DNA from 3 places in the Bradyrhizobium sp. 956_D2_N1_4 genome. Region 3 is predicted to be linked to each of the others. Evidence: predicted binding sites of a transcription regulator. Region 3 holds the regulator's gene; each other region holds the start of a gene.
The links. The regulator PhoB, encoded in region 3, activates phosphate uptake and scavenging genes when phosphate is short. The targets are predictions, from matches to a motif close to TGTCATNNANCTGTCAT.
Positions count from the first base shown of each region.

Region 1: the regulator PhoB is predicted to act here: its motif matches at 3,247-3,263, upstream of AB7535_RS11385 (acetoacetate decarboxylase).
Region 2: the regulator PhoB is predicted to act here: its motif matches at 1,053-1,069, upstream of AB7535_RS12405 (RNA degradosome polyphosphate kinase).

Region 1 is NZ_CP197237.1:2,521,709-2,526,198, reverse strand. It holds gene AB7535_RS11395 (carbohydrate porin) at 1-1,149, opposite strand, end outside; gene AB7535_RS11390 (transporter) at 1,171-2,187, opposite strand; gene AB7535_RS11385 (acetoacetate decarboxylase) at 2,301-3,083, opposite strand; gene AB7535_RS11380 (patatin-like phospholipase family protein) at 3,303-4,478, shown strand.
Region 2 is NZ_CP197237.1:2,724,922-2,729,411, forward strand. It holds gene AB7535_RS12405 (RNA degradosome polyphosphate kinase) at 1-979, opposite strand, end outside; gene AB7535_RS12410 (chromosomal replication initiator DnaA) at 1,124-1,801, opposite strand; gene AB7535_RS12415 (CDP-alcohol phosphatidyltransferase family protein) at 1,914-2,456, opposite strand; gene purM (phosphoribosylformylglycinamidine cyclo-ligase) at 2,611-3,684, shown strand; gene purN (phosphoribosylglycinamide formyltransferase) at 3,714-4,367, shown strand; gene AB7535_RS12430 (cold-shock protein) at 4,462-4,490, opposite strand, start outside.
Region 3 is NZ_CP197237.1:8,211,332-8,215,821, forward strand. It holds gene pstB (phosphate ABC transporter ATP-binding protein PstB) at 1-689, shown strand, start outside; gene phoU (phosphate signaling complex protein PhoU) at 701-1,417, shown strand; gene phoB (phosphate regulon transcriptional regulator PhoB) at 1,433-2,140, shown strand; gene AB7535_RS38675 (GcrA family cell cycle regulator) at 2,376-2,888, opposite strand; gene AB7535_RS38680 (aspartate aminotransferase family protein) at 3,345-4,490, shown strand, end outside.

The sequences.
Region 1 (4,490 bases), 5.7 Mb from region 3:
CATATAGGCCATCGCCACGCCGAAGCGGTCGAGCGGACGACCTGGCGTGAAGCCGACGAAGCCGATGCCGCCGTCCACATAAAGGTCAATCAGATTGCGGTCCGGCGCGCTGTAGGCAATGCGGCCGAACGCGGTGACGCCCGGGATCGAGGCTGACGTGGTGTTGTCCTTCACCTCCGGCGGGCGATAGAGCACCTGCTCGATGACGGCGAAGATACCGTAATTGCCGCGAAGTCTTGCAGGCACACCGCTTCCGCCGGGATCGGCGATCGACAGCCCCTCCGCCGTAAAACGCTGGCTGTCGAACGAGCCGTAATGCTTCCAGGCGCCCGGCGTGAAATTGCCGGCGAGCGGCCGGCCGCCGATATCGATGTCGTAGTTGAATCGGACCTGCCCGATCACCCACGGCGGATCGTTGACGCGGAACGCCAGGCCATGATGGTCGCGCAGCTGCGGATCCGCCTCGCCCGGGCCAGACGGATCGCCGTTGAACACCGCACCGAACGCGGTGATGTTCTCGGTCAGCGCCGCCTTGATGCGGATGCCCGGCACCGCGATCGGCGGTGCCGGGCCGCCGGCGGGAAGATTGCTCGCCTTGATCGCGGGCCAGCCGAAGGTGCCGTTGATGAAGAGGTCGTCGGTCTGGCTGTCGAAGAATTCGACGTCGGCGGCCTGCTGGCCGGCCCTGATGTTCAGGCGGTCGCCGAAGAAGCTCTGCTCGAAATAGGCGTTGTAGAGCCGCTGGTCCGGCAATGCCTCGATCTCGCTGATGGTGGCGAGGTTCATCACGTAGTTGCGGGAGAGCCCCTGGCCGTAGATCACGAACGCATTGGCGTAGAAGCGGCCACCGGTCCAGCCCACGAGCTTGTCGAGATCGGCATCGACCGAGAGATCGAGGCGCCCGAAATGGATGGCGCCACGCTTCACGCCGCCGGAGACGTTGGCGATGTTGTCGGCGATATAGGTGGCGCCGAAATTCAGGCCCTTGTTGGCGAGCCCGTCATGCCATTCGTTGAACCATTTTGGCGCCAGCCATGCGGCCGCGCTTTCGTCCTTGGCGCCGGCGAGCGCGCCGGTGCTCGCCACCGTTGAGGCCAGCACGATCGCGGCCGCATTTCGCAGCGGAAATCTGTGGGACGTCCCGATCACGGCTGATACCGGCTGCGTACGCTACCTGAAGATACCCGTGCGCCGCATGAACAGATAGGCCGCCCCCACCGACGAGGCCATCAACAGCGCCGCCCAGAGAAATCCGCTCTCGACATCGGTGAGCGGCAGGCCCTTGGTGTTCATGCCGAAGATGCCGGTGATCAGGGTCGGCGGCAGCAGCAGCGAGGTCACGATGGAGAGCGTGTGGAGGTGGTGGTTGCTCTCCTCCTCGTTCTTGAAGCGCAGCTCCTCCTCGAGCAGGCGGCTGCGTTCGCGGAGCTCGACGATGTCGTGATCGAGCCCGTCCAGCCGCTGCGCCAGCTTGCCGGCGTGAATGCGTAAGGCCGGCGCGAGATGATCGGTGTTCTTCTGATCGAGCCGGTGGAACAGCACGCGCAGGCCGGTGAGCTGGCGATGCAACCTGACGCAGGTCCGGCGCAGCCGGCCGAGATTGCGGCGCATCTCCGGCTTGGCGTCGTCGGCCAAAATCCGTTCCTCGATGTCGTCGATCTCCTGGCCGAGCTTGTCCGCCATCCGGTCCAGCGTGTCGGCGACCTCGTCGACGATCTTTTCCAGGAGATGGGCGACGTTGTCGACGCGGTAGCCGCCTTCGAGCACGCGGCGCGTCGCATCGGCCGAGCACAGCGCCTGATGCCGGCCGCTGACGAGAAGATGCTCGGTCATGGCGAAACGCAGGAACGCGGTCTCCTCCGTCGCGCTGTCGATGTCGCGCACGAGATCGGAGAAGACGCCGTAGACGCAATGGTCGATGACGTGAAGCTGCTGGAAAGTGTCGTTGGACAGCAGGAGGTCGCGCGCGAGCGGCGGCAGCTGTGACGCCGCGATCCAGGGCCGTGCGCGCGCATCGGTCAGGTTGAAATGCAACCAGAGCCGGCCGTCGTGGCTGAACTCGATCGGCTGGTCGATCGGCAGCGCCTCGGCGCTGCCATCGCCGTGCAGCCGGAACGCCCAGACCAGGCCGGGAATGGCGGGCACGGAATCCGATATCGCGCTGACAAGCTTCGCCGGCTCAGCCATGGCCAACCCCAACCGTCAACAAATGCCCCGTTTCCGGAAGATGGCTGACGGCATCTTCCGGACCTCTCACGGGTACTCAATTACGGCTTTGTTACAGTTTGATGATGGCCGCCCTACTCCGCGGCCAGCCCCGTCGCGGCCATCGCCTCGGCCTCCTTGACGTAGTCGTGCACGACGCGGCCGAACGGCAGCGTGAGATCGGCGATGTAGTGGTGCGCGCCCAGGCAGCGGCGAACCGGGAAATCCGCGACCGGCGCGTTGACGTGCGGCACCAGATGCAGCCGGCCGGGCCCCATCCAGGAGCCCTTCGGCACGATGTCGATGAGGTTGATCGCGACGAGCTGACAGACTTCGAGACGGCCGTCGACGCCCGGGATCATCTTCAGATTGATCTGCGTCTTCGACAGCGTCGCGCGGGTGCGATCGCCGTTGCCGGCCATGCTCTCGTGCTTGTAGCCCATCGTGCCCATGGCGACGAGCTGGCCGGCATATTCCAGCGTGCCCGTCAGCGTGTCCTTGACGATTTCTAGTTTCGGATGGGCGTACTTCTTGGGAAAGCCCCAGATCTCGCGACCCGCCGCGATCGGCGGATCATCATCCAGATACATCTGCGAGACGAAATTGACCTCCTCGCCGTTGAGGCGCGCGGGGATGACGAGGCCGGATTCGGTGTAGCTGCCGAAGCCTGAGGAGTCCGGCATCTTGATCCATTCGTAATGCACGATCGGCTGGTCGATCGGCTCCAGCGGCTCAGGCAGGCCGGCGCGGATCAGCTCCGGATCGGTCTCGTAGGTGATGACGAGGAATTCGCGGTTGACGAAGCGATAGGGCCCGGCCGGATAGCTCGGCCCCGCCGCCGGCATGGACGGAAGTCTCAGCACGTCTTCCCTGCGCATCCTGATCTCCTGTGTGTGATGCCCGCCCGGCGGCGTCAGGCCTGGACCCAAATTGCTAGCCGCCGTCATTGACCGCGATGTGAAGGATTTCCGTCAGGCGCACGACCTCCCGCCATTCCCGCTGCGGTCGGCCTGCATGCGGACGATGCATCGGCGCTGAAATTGTCATCACGCCGTCACTGCCGGACGCAATCGTTTGGTCCACGCTAGGAGGCACCCATGGACGCCCGCACGTCGCAACCGGCTCATCAGACGCATCAGCCTCCCGCACGGGGCTGGCGCCCCGAACGCTGCGACCGCGTCGCGCTGGTGCTGCAAGGTGGCGGCGCGCTCGGCGCCTACCAGGCCGGCGTCTACCAGGCGCTGCACGAAGCCGGCATCGAGCCCGACTGGGTCTGCGGTGTCTCGATCGGTGCAATCAATTCCGCCATCATCGCCGGCAACAAGCCGGAGAAGCGGCTGGAGGCGCTGCGCATCTTCTGGGAGCGCATCACCAACCGCAAGATCTGGCATTACACGCCCGACGGCGACATCTTCCGCCAGTGGCGCAATCTCACCAGTGCGTGGATGGCGTCGGCGATGGGCCAGCCCGGCTTCTTCACCCCGCACCAGGTCAATCCCTGGTTCAGCCCGGTCGGCGCGCGCACCGCAACCAGCTATTACGACACGATGCCGCTGAAGGAGAGCCTGCTGGAGCTCGTCGACTTCGACCTCATCAACGAGAAGAAGGTCCGTTTCGCGGTCGGCGCGGTCAACGTGCTCTCGGGCAACTTCATCTATTTCGACAACTCCCATGACGAGATCGAGCCGGAGCACATCATGGCCTCCGGCGCCCTGCCCCCGGCGCTGCCGATGGTGCGGATCGGCACCGATCATTTCTGGGACGGCGGCATCGTCTCCAACACGCCGCTCCAGCATCTGCTCGACCAGGAGGACGCGCTCAACTCGCTGGTGTTCCAGGTCGACCTGTTCAGCGCGCGGGGCGTGCTGCCGCGCTCAATCCAGGACGTGATGGCCCGCCACAAGGACATCATGTATTCCTCGCGCACGCGCCACAACACCGATGTCTACCGCCGCACCCACAACCTCAAGGTTCTGCTCTACAAGGCGCTGGCGAAAGTCCCGGACGAGCAACTCTCCGACGAGGATCGTAGCCTCAAGTCGAGCCTGCGCCGCATGCCGGAGATCGCGATCCTGCACCTGATCTACCAGCAGAAGGCCTATGAGGGCGACGCCAAGGACCATGAGTTCTCGGGCACCTCGATGCGCGAGCACTGGACGAGCGGCTACGAGGACACCAAGCGCACGCTGAAGCGCCGCGACTGGATCAAGATGCCGGACGAAGGCATGGGCCTCGTGGTGCACGACGTGCACCGGGAGACGGAGAGCGCGTAAAGCACCCCGCGC
Region 2 (4,490 bases), 5.5 Mb from region 3:
CGGGCCGGTCGAGGCGGGTGAGCTGCGAGAGCTCGTTCATGGCGAGCACGCCGTCGACCAGGAAGACCTCGTCGTCGGCGGCCGACAGCGCATGCTGCACGAAGCTGCGCAGCTCCTCCGGCATCTTGCCGTCGATCTCGAGCCGGATCACGGACCCGCGGCGGCGGCGCTTCAGAGCGGTCTCGAACAGGCGGACGAGGTCTTCGGCCTCTTCCTCGATTTCGAGCTCGGAGTCGCGGATGATGCGGAAGGCGCCCTGGCCGTGGAGATTGTAGCCGGGGAACAGGCGGTTGATGAACAGCCCGGTCGCCTGCTCGAGCGAGATCAGCCGCACGACCTTGCCCTCGGCCGGCAACCGGATGAAGCGGTCGATCTTGCCGGGCATACGAATCAGCGCGTTCATCTGCTTGCCGTCGGCGGCGCGCGTGAGCTGGAGCGCGATGGTGAAGCCGAGGCTCGGAATGAACGGGAAGGGGTGAGCCGGGTCGATCGCGAGCGGGGTCAACAGCGGAAACACGTTGTTGAGGAAGTAGTCCTCGACCCAGGTTCGTTCCGCCTTGGTGACGTCCTTGCCGTCGACCAGCACGATGCCGACGTCGGCCAGCGTGCCGCGCAGGTCGCGCCAGATCGCCTGCTGGTCAGAGGCAAGCTGCGAGACGGTGCGGTTGATCAGCGCGAGCTGCTCGGACGGCGTCAGGCCGTCGGGGCTGCGCTCGGCGATGCCCTCGCGGATCTGGGCCTTGATGCCGGCGACGCGGACCATGAAGAATTCGTCGAGGTTATTCGCTGAAATCGACAAGAAACGCACCCGCTCCAGCATGGGGTGGCTGGGATTGACCGCTTCCTCGAGGACGCGGCGGTTGAAGTGCAGCCAGGAGAGCTCGCGATTGATGAAGCGCTCGGGACTTGAGGCAATCGCCGGCAGGCCCTCGGTCTCCGGGGCTTTTTCTTTAATTTCAACAGCTTGCGCAGAGTCCATCAGAAGTCGATCCATCCAGTTCGCCTCAATTTGCGACTTATGCGCAAAACCGGCGGGAGCATGTGTTAGTCCGATGACGTTTCGATGACATTGATGTTCCGCCGCTGCGCCGCGTCAAGCGGCCTTGGAGCCAAGGCGGAAGGGTCAGGCGTCCCGAAGCAGCTCGGCGGCCAGCGCCCGCGTGACGGGGCGACCGAGGCGCAGGGCCTCGCTGTCGAGCAGCTGCACGGCCTCCCGCGCGGCCGCCGAGGACCGCTCCAGGCGGGTAGCGAGGTAGCTGACCACGCTCTCATCCACGGTGAGCTGGCGGTCGGCGCAGAACTTGACGATCAGGCCGCGGAAGAGCTGGTCGTCGGGCGGCAGCAGCGAGATCACAGGCACCGCGCGCAGCCGCGAGCGCAGGTCGCGCAGCTCGATCTCGATCGACGCCGGTACCTCGCGGCCGGTGAAGAGCAGGTAGGCCCCATCCTCGCGCGCGAGGTTCATCAGATGAAACAGGGCCCGCTCGTCGAACTGTTTTGCCCTGAGATCCTCGACCACCAGCGCGCCGGTGGCGAGCGCGCCCGGGACGTTTTCGGCGGTCAACCCATTGGCTGTGGTCGAGCGGGCGCCGGAAGCCTCGGCCCAGATCGCGGCGAGATGGCTCTTGCCGCTTCCTTCCGGGCCGGCCAGCCACATGATCCGGTTCGGCCATTCAGGCCAGGCATCGATGAGGGCAAGACCGGCTTCGTTGGCGGGGCCTTCGAGAAAATTGTCCCGGCTGAGGCTTTCCGCGTGCGGAAGCGAGAATGCCAATTGTCGGGGATGAACGCGGCCTGCCACGCTTGCTGTGCTCCGTGCCGGCGCGCCGGCTTCGTTTGAAGAGATTCGACGTCATCGAGCGGGAGTTGGCCTTTTGCGGGGCCGCATCCCGGCTCATTTGGCCTCGATCGTGCTACTTGGCCTCGATCGTGCTCATGTGCCGCAGCCACTCGACGAGATAGAGCGACACGGAAGAGAGCGTGAAGACCGTGACGAGGCCCATCAGGATCATATCATAGGGCGCCGGTTTGAAGCCGAAAGCGAGGGAGGCCAGCACCAGCGCCGCGTAGGCCACCTGGGCGGCGGTGTTGAGCTTCGACACCTTCGACGGCTTCATCTCGACCGGCTTGTCGAACAGCCAGGACACGATCACGGCGGCGACGATCATGATGTCGCGCGACACCACCAGGATCACGATCCAGCGCGGGATGTCGCCCCAGATCCCCAGTGCCAGATAGATCGAGACCAGCAGCGCCTTGTCCGCGAGCGGATCGAGCAGGGCGCCGAGCTCGCTCGTCATGTTGAAGCGCTTGGCGAGGAAGCCGTCGACCGCGTCGCTCACGCCGGCAATGAGGAAGACGGCGAACGCAACCTCCATTTGGCTCGACACGATGGCCCAGACGATGATTGGGACCAGCATGATGCGGCCCAGGGTAATGATATTCGGAATACTCACGCGGCGCTTCCTGGCACCCGGCCTGATCTCGAATCCGGCCCGTTTGAAGGCTGAACCGGTTGATATCTACATAGTATAGGGCGGGGCGCCACGCTTGCCATTGCGCGTCCCCGGAATTCGACGTAACCAGCCGCAAACCCACTGGAAATCGGGCATGACCGACCGCAAAAACGGCCTCACTTACGCCGATTCAGGCGTCGATATCGACGCGGGCAACCGCCTGGTCGATCTGATCAAGCCGATGGTGCGCGCCACCGCGCGGCCAGGCGCCGACGCCGAGATAGGCGGATTCGGCGGCCTGTTCGACCTCAAGGCGGCCGGTTTCAAGGACCCCGTCCTGGTTGCCGCCACCGACGGGGTCGGCACCAAGGTCAAGATCGCGATCGAGACCGGCCTGCATGGCGGGATCGGCATCGACCTCGTCGCCATGAGCGTCAACGACCTCGTGGTGCAGGGCGCCGAGCCGTTGTTCTTCCTCGACTATTTCGCCTGCGGCAAGCTCGACCCGGAGGCGACCGCCTCGATCGTCGCCGGTGTCGCCGAAGGCTGCCGCGAATCCGGCTGCGCCCTGATCGGGGGCGAGACCGCCGAGATGCCCGGCCTCTACAAGGACGGCGACTACGACCTCGGCGGCTTTGCCGTCGGCGCCGCCGAGCGCGGTACCTTGTTGCCGCGGAAGGACATCGCCGCGGGCGATGCAGTGATCGGCCTTGCCTCGTCTGGCGTGCACTCCAACGGCTTCTCGCTGGTGCGCAAGATCGTCGAGCAGTCCGGCCTCAGCTTCGAGGCGCCGGCCCCGTTCGCGCCGGTCATGACGCTCGGCGGCGCGCTGCTGACGCCGACGCGGCTCTACGTCAAATCCTGCCTGCGTGCGATCCGCGAGACCGGCGCGGTGAAGGGGCTTGCCCACATCACCGGCGGCGGTTTCACCGACAACATTCCGCGCGTCCTGCCGAAAGATCTCGGCGTCGGCATCGATCTGGCGCGCCTGCCGCTGCTGCCGGTGTTCAAATGGCTGGCTGCCCAAGCCGGCATCGCCGAGCTCGAGATGCTGCGCACCTTCAACTGCGGCATCGGCATGATCGCGATCGTCGAGCCCGACAAGGTCGATCAGGTCGTGCAGGTCTTCAGCGATGCCGGTGAGACGGTGGCGCAGCTCGGTACCGTGATTCCGGTCGAGGGCGAGCACCGCGTCGTCTATAACGGCCACCTCGACCTGGCACAGTGATGACTGGCACCGTGATGACTGGCGCTGTGATGAAGCGCCGCGTCGCCATCCTGATCTCCGGCCGCGGCTCCAACATGTCCGCGCTGATCAGGGCCGCTGCTGCACCGGATTTTCCGGCGGAAATCTCGCTCGTCATCTCGAACAAGGCCGACGCTCTAGGGCTCGAACGCGCCAAGGCGAGCGGCGTGAACACGCTGGTGATCGAGAGCAAACCGTTCGGCAAGGACCGGGCCGGCTTCGAAAAGCTGCTGCAGGCCGCGCTCGACCAGCACGGCATCGAGCTGATCTGTCTCGGTGGCTTCATGCGCCTGTTCACGGCCGAGTTCACCAAGGCCTGGTACGGTCGGATGCTCAACATCCATCCCTCGCTGCTGCCGTCGTTCCCGGGTTTGGACCCGCACGGTCAGGCTTTGCGCGCCGGCGTCAAACTGTCTGGTGCGACAGTGCACTTCGTCATCCCCGAGACCGATGCCGGCCCGATCGTGATGCAGGGCGCGGTTCCCGTCAGCGACCACGACACGGGCGCTACGCTGTCGGAGCGCATTCTCGAGGTGGAGCATCGCATCTATCCCGAAGCGCTGCGGCTGCTTGCGACCGGCAAGGTTCGGATCGAGGGCGATGTGTGCAGGACGGACGGAAGCGGGCCCTCGGAGAATTTCCTGGTATCGCCGGTGGTGCGCTGAAGCGCCGTCGCACCGTGTTTCGTCTTCGCAAACAAAATCCCCCGGCAGAGCCGGGGGCATCGTCATGATCTCTCGCGCGAGGCTTTGAGAGAAATCAGGAGACCTTGAGGTTCTCCGCGGATG
Region 3 (4,490 bases):
TCAATCTGGCGCTCGGCACCAACCGCGTCACGGCGTTCATCGGCCCGTCGGGCTGCGGCAAGTCGACCCTGCTGCGCATCTTCAATCGGATGTACGACCTCTATCCGGGCCAGCGCGTCACCGGTCAGCTCATGCTCGACCAGACCAACGTCCTCGACCCCAAGCTGGACCTCAATCTGCTGCGCGCCCGCGTCGGCATGGTGTTCCAGAAGCCGACGCCGTTCCCGATGACGATCTACGAGAACATCGCCTTCGGCATCCGCCTTTACGAGAAGATCTCGAAGTCCGAGATGGACGACCGCGTCGAGAAGGCGCTGCGCGGCGGCGCGCTGTGGAACGAGGTCAAGGACAAGCTCAACGCCTCCGGCCTGTCGCTCTCCGGCGGCCAGCAGCAGCGCCTCTGCATCGCCCGCACGGTCGCGGTGCGGCCCGAGGTGATCTTGTTCGACGAGCCCTGCTCGGCGCTCGACCCGATCTCGACCGCCAAGGTCGAGGAGCTGATCCAGGAGCTGTCCGAGAACTACACGATCGCGATCGTCACCCACAACATGCAGCAGGCGGCGCGCGTCTCCGACAAGACCGCCTTCATGTATCTCGGCGAGCTGATCGAGTTCGACGACACCAGCAAGATCTTCACGTCGCCGACCGACCGGCGCACGCAGGATTACATCACCGGCCGGTTCGGCTGAGGAGACGGAACATGGGTTCTGAACATACCGCAAAGGCCTTCGACACCGACCTCCAGGAGCTCACGCGCCTGGTCGCCGAGATGGGCGGCATCGCCGAGCGCATGATCGTCGATTCCGTCGACGCGCTGATCCGCCGCGACGTCGCGCTCGGCCAGCGCGTCGTGACCATCGACGCCGAGCTCGACGCGCTCCAGAAGAAGATCGAGGAGCGCGCCGTTCTCACCATCGCGCGCCGCCAGCCGATGGCGGTGGATCTGCGCGAGATCGTCGGCGCCATGCGCGTCGCGACCGATCTCGAGCGGATCGGCGACCTCGCCAAGAACATGGGCAAGCGCGTCGCGGCGCTGGAGACGGATTTCCATCCGCTCAAGCTGTTCCGCGGCCTGGAGCACATGACCGACCTCGTGCAGCAGCAGGTCAAGTCGGTGCTGGACGCCTATGCCGCGCACGATCTGCCGGCGGCGATGGCGGTGTGGAAGGGCGACGAGGAAGTCGACGCCATCTGCACCTCGCTGTTCCGCGAGCTCCTCACCTACATGATGGAGGATCCGCGCAACATCTCGTTCTGCATCCATCTGATGTTCTGCGCCAAGAACATCGAGCGCATCGGTGACCACGCCACCAACATCGCCGAGACCGTGTTCTACATGATCGAGGGCCAGGCGATCACCGACAAGCGGCCGAAGGGCGACATGACGACCTTCGCCACGACGGTCCCGAACACTTAAGGAGCGACGAACACCATGGGCGCACGCATTATGGTGGTTGAGGACGAGGAAGCTCTCACCGAGCTTCTCCGCTACAACCTCGAAGGCGACGGCTATGACGTCGAGACGGTGATGCGCGGCGACGATGCCGACACCCGCCTCAAGGAGCATATCCCCGATTTGATCGTGCTCGACTGGATGCTGCCGGGCCTCTCCGGCATCGAGCTGTGCCGGCGGCTGCGCACCCGGCCCGAGACCAAGCAGCTCCCGATCATCATGCTCACCGCGCGTGGTGAGGAGAGCGAGCGGGTGCGGGGTCTTGCGACCGGCGCCGACGACTACATCGTCAAGCCGTTCTCGGTGCCGGAGCTGCTGGCACGCGTGAAGGGCCTGCTCAGGCGCGCCAGCCCGGAGCGGCTCGCCACCGTGCTCGCCTATGGCGACATCGAGCTCGACCGCGACAAGCGCCGCGTGGCACGCTCGGGCCGGCCGATCGATCTCGGCCCGACCGAATATCGCCTGCTGGAGTTCTTCCTGGAGCATCCCGGCCGCGTGTTCTCGCGCGAGCAGCTGCTCGACAGCGTCTGGGGCCGTGACATCTACATCGACGAGCGCACCGTCGACGTCCATATCGGCCGTCTGCGCAAGCTGCTCAATCTCGGCCGCGAGCAGGACCCGATCCGCACCGTCCGCGGCGCGGGCTACGCACTGGACGATCGCTTTGCGAAGGCGGAGCAGGCGTAGCTCGGTGAGCTGCGGCCACACTCTCGGTGTCGTCCCGGACAAGCGTAAGCGCGGGTCCGGGACACCCACCGCGAGTGATTATTGTGCCAAAAGGTAACTCCGAGTCCCCGTAGCCACATCTTGCGGTGGTTAAGGGTCCCGGATCTGCGTGCGCTTGAGGCGCGCTTGTCCGGAACGACATCGGATTTGTTGAGCCGCCATCGTGTGACGGCTCCTTTCTGAGCTCAGAACGACTTCAGCGCGGACCTGGCTTCGCCGGCGCGCGCCGGCGATCGGCCGCGGGCTGATACGCCACGCGCGAGTGCTGGGCGCAGTAGGGCAGGCCGGAGAGCGCCTTGCCGCCGCAGAAGAAGAAATCCGGGCTCGAGGGATCGCCGACCGGCCAGTGGCAGGTGGCCTCGTTCAGCTCCAGCAGCGACAGCCGCTGGCTCATCGGCACGACGTTGTCGTAGGTGACCGGTTCGGCCTCGACCTCGACTTCGAAGGCCTGCGCCAGCGCGGTGTTGCCGCGTGCGATCGGGCGGGTCACCCGCATCATGTGCTGGGCGGGGCGCGCCTTGCGCGGCCGCGGCGCTGCCGATGAAGGGCTCTTGGCGCGGCCCGACAGGCCGAGCCGGTGCACTTTGCCGATCACGGCATTGCGGGTCACATTGCCGAGTTCAGCGGCGATCTGGCTGGCCGAAAGTCCGGCCTCCCAGAGCTTTTTCAGCTGCTCGACGCGATCATCCGACCAGGTCAAAACGGTCATTGCACCCTTTCCTTCGCCGGCGCCTGCCATCCTGGCGGCCGCACGGCGAATGCCTAAGCTTCGAAAAACCCGTGCCGCCAGAATCCCTTAAGGCTCGCCGGGCGCACCAGATGCGCCCGAACGCTTACGCCGGTACATGAGGACTTAGAGGATCAGAACTGCTGCACGAGATGTCGTATCTGACAAGCCAAACGCTACAATATGGCGTGACTCACGCGCAAGAGTCCGCCGACTCGCTTCCACATGTTCCGTGGCGGAAATACGCAAAATCGCCACCGCAAGACTACGGATTTTGCGTTTCGCGAGGCTTTCCGGGCGGCATTGACACCGGTTTCACCAGGCATAAGATAGTCACACGTGCCGCCCTTAAAAGGCGGCACGTTTCGTTTTCCGGGCCGGTCAATGGTGCGTTGCGCAATGCACGCTCACACCGTCCGCAACATTCAAGTGATCGTCATGACTAACAGCGCAGCGCCGCATTTGCTCCCCGTTTTCGCCAGGTCCGACCTCGGTTTCGAGCGCGGTGAAGGCTGCTGGCTGATTGCGACCAATGGCGATCGCTATCTCGATTTCACCTCGGGCGTGGCGGTGAATGCGCTCGGCCATGCTCATCCTGCGTTGGTCAAGGCGTTGCAGGAGCAGGCCACCAAACTCTGGCACATGTCGAACCTGTTCCAGAGCCCGGACGGCGAGAAGCTCGCCGCGCGTCTGTGCAACGAAAGCTTCGCGGACTTCGTGTTCTTCTGCAATTCCGGCGCCGAAGCGCTGGAAGGTGTGATCAAGCTCGTCCGCCATCATCACTTCTCCAAGGGTCATCCGGAACGTTACCGCATCATCACCTTCGAAGGCGCCTTCCACGGCCGCACGCTGGCAACGCTCGCCGCGACCGGTTCGGCAAAATATCTCGAAGGGTTCGGCCCGCCGATGGACGGCTTCGACCAGGTCCCGCATGGCGATATCGAAGCCGTCAAGAAGGCGATCGGTCCGCAGACCGCCGGCATCCTGATCGAGCCGATCCAGGGCGAGGGTGGCGTGCGTTCGGCAACGCCCGCCTTCCTGAGGGCGTTGCGCCAGCTCTGCGACGAGAAGGGCCTGCTGCTCGCGTTCGACGAGGTGCAGACCGGCATGGGCCGCACCGGCGATCTGTTCGCGCATCGCCGCACCGGCGTCACGCCTGACGTGATGTCGCTGGCCAAGGCGCTCGGTGGCGGCTTCCCGATCGGCGCGGTGCTGGCGACCGCGGATGCGGCTGCCGGCATGGGGCCCGGCTCGCACGGCTCGACCTTCGGCGGCAATCCGCTCGCGATCTCGGCTGCCAACGCCGTGCTCGACGTCATGCTCAAGCCCGGCTTCTTCGATCACGTGCAGAAGATGTCGCTGCTGCTCAAGCAGAAGCTCGCCTCCGTGATCGATCGTTATCCCGACATCGTCAGCGAAGTGCGCGGCGAAGGCCTTCTGATCGGCATCAAGGCCGTGGTGCCGTCAGGCGATCTCGGCGCGGCATTGCGCAACGAAAAATTGCTCACGGTCGGCGCCGGCGACAATGTCGTGCGCTTCCTGCCGCCCTTGATCGTCACCGAAGCCGAAATCGAGGACAGCGTC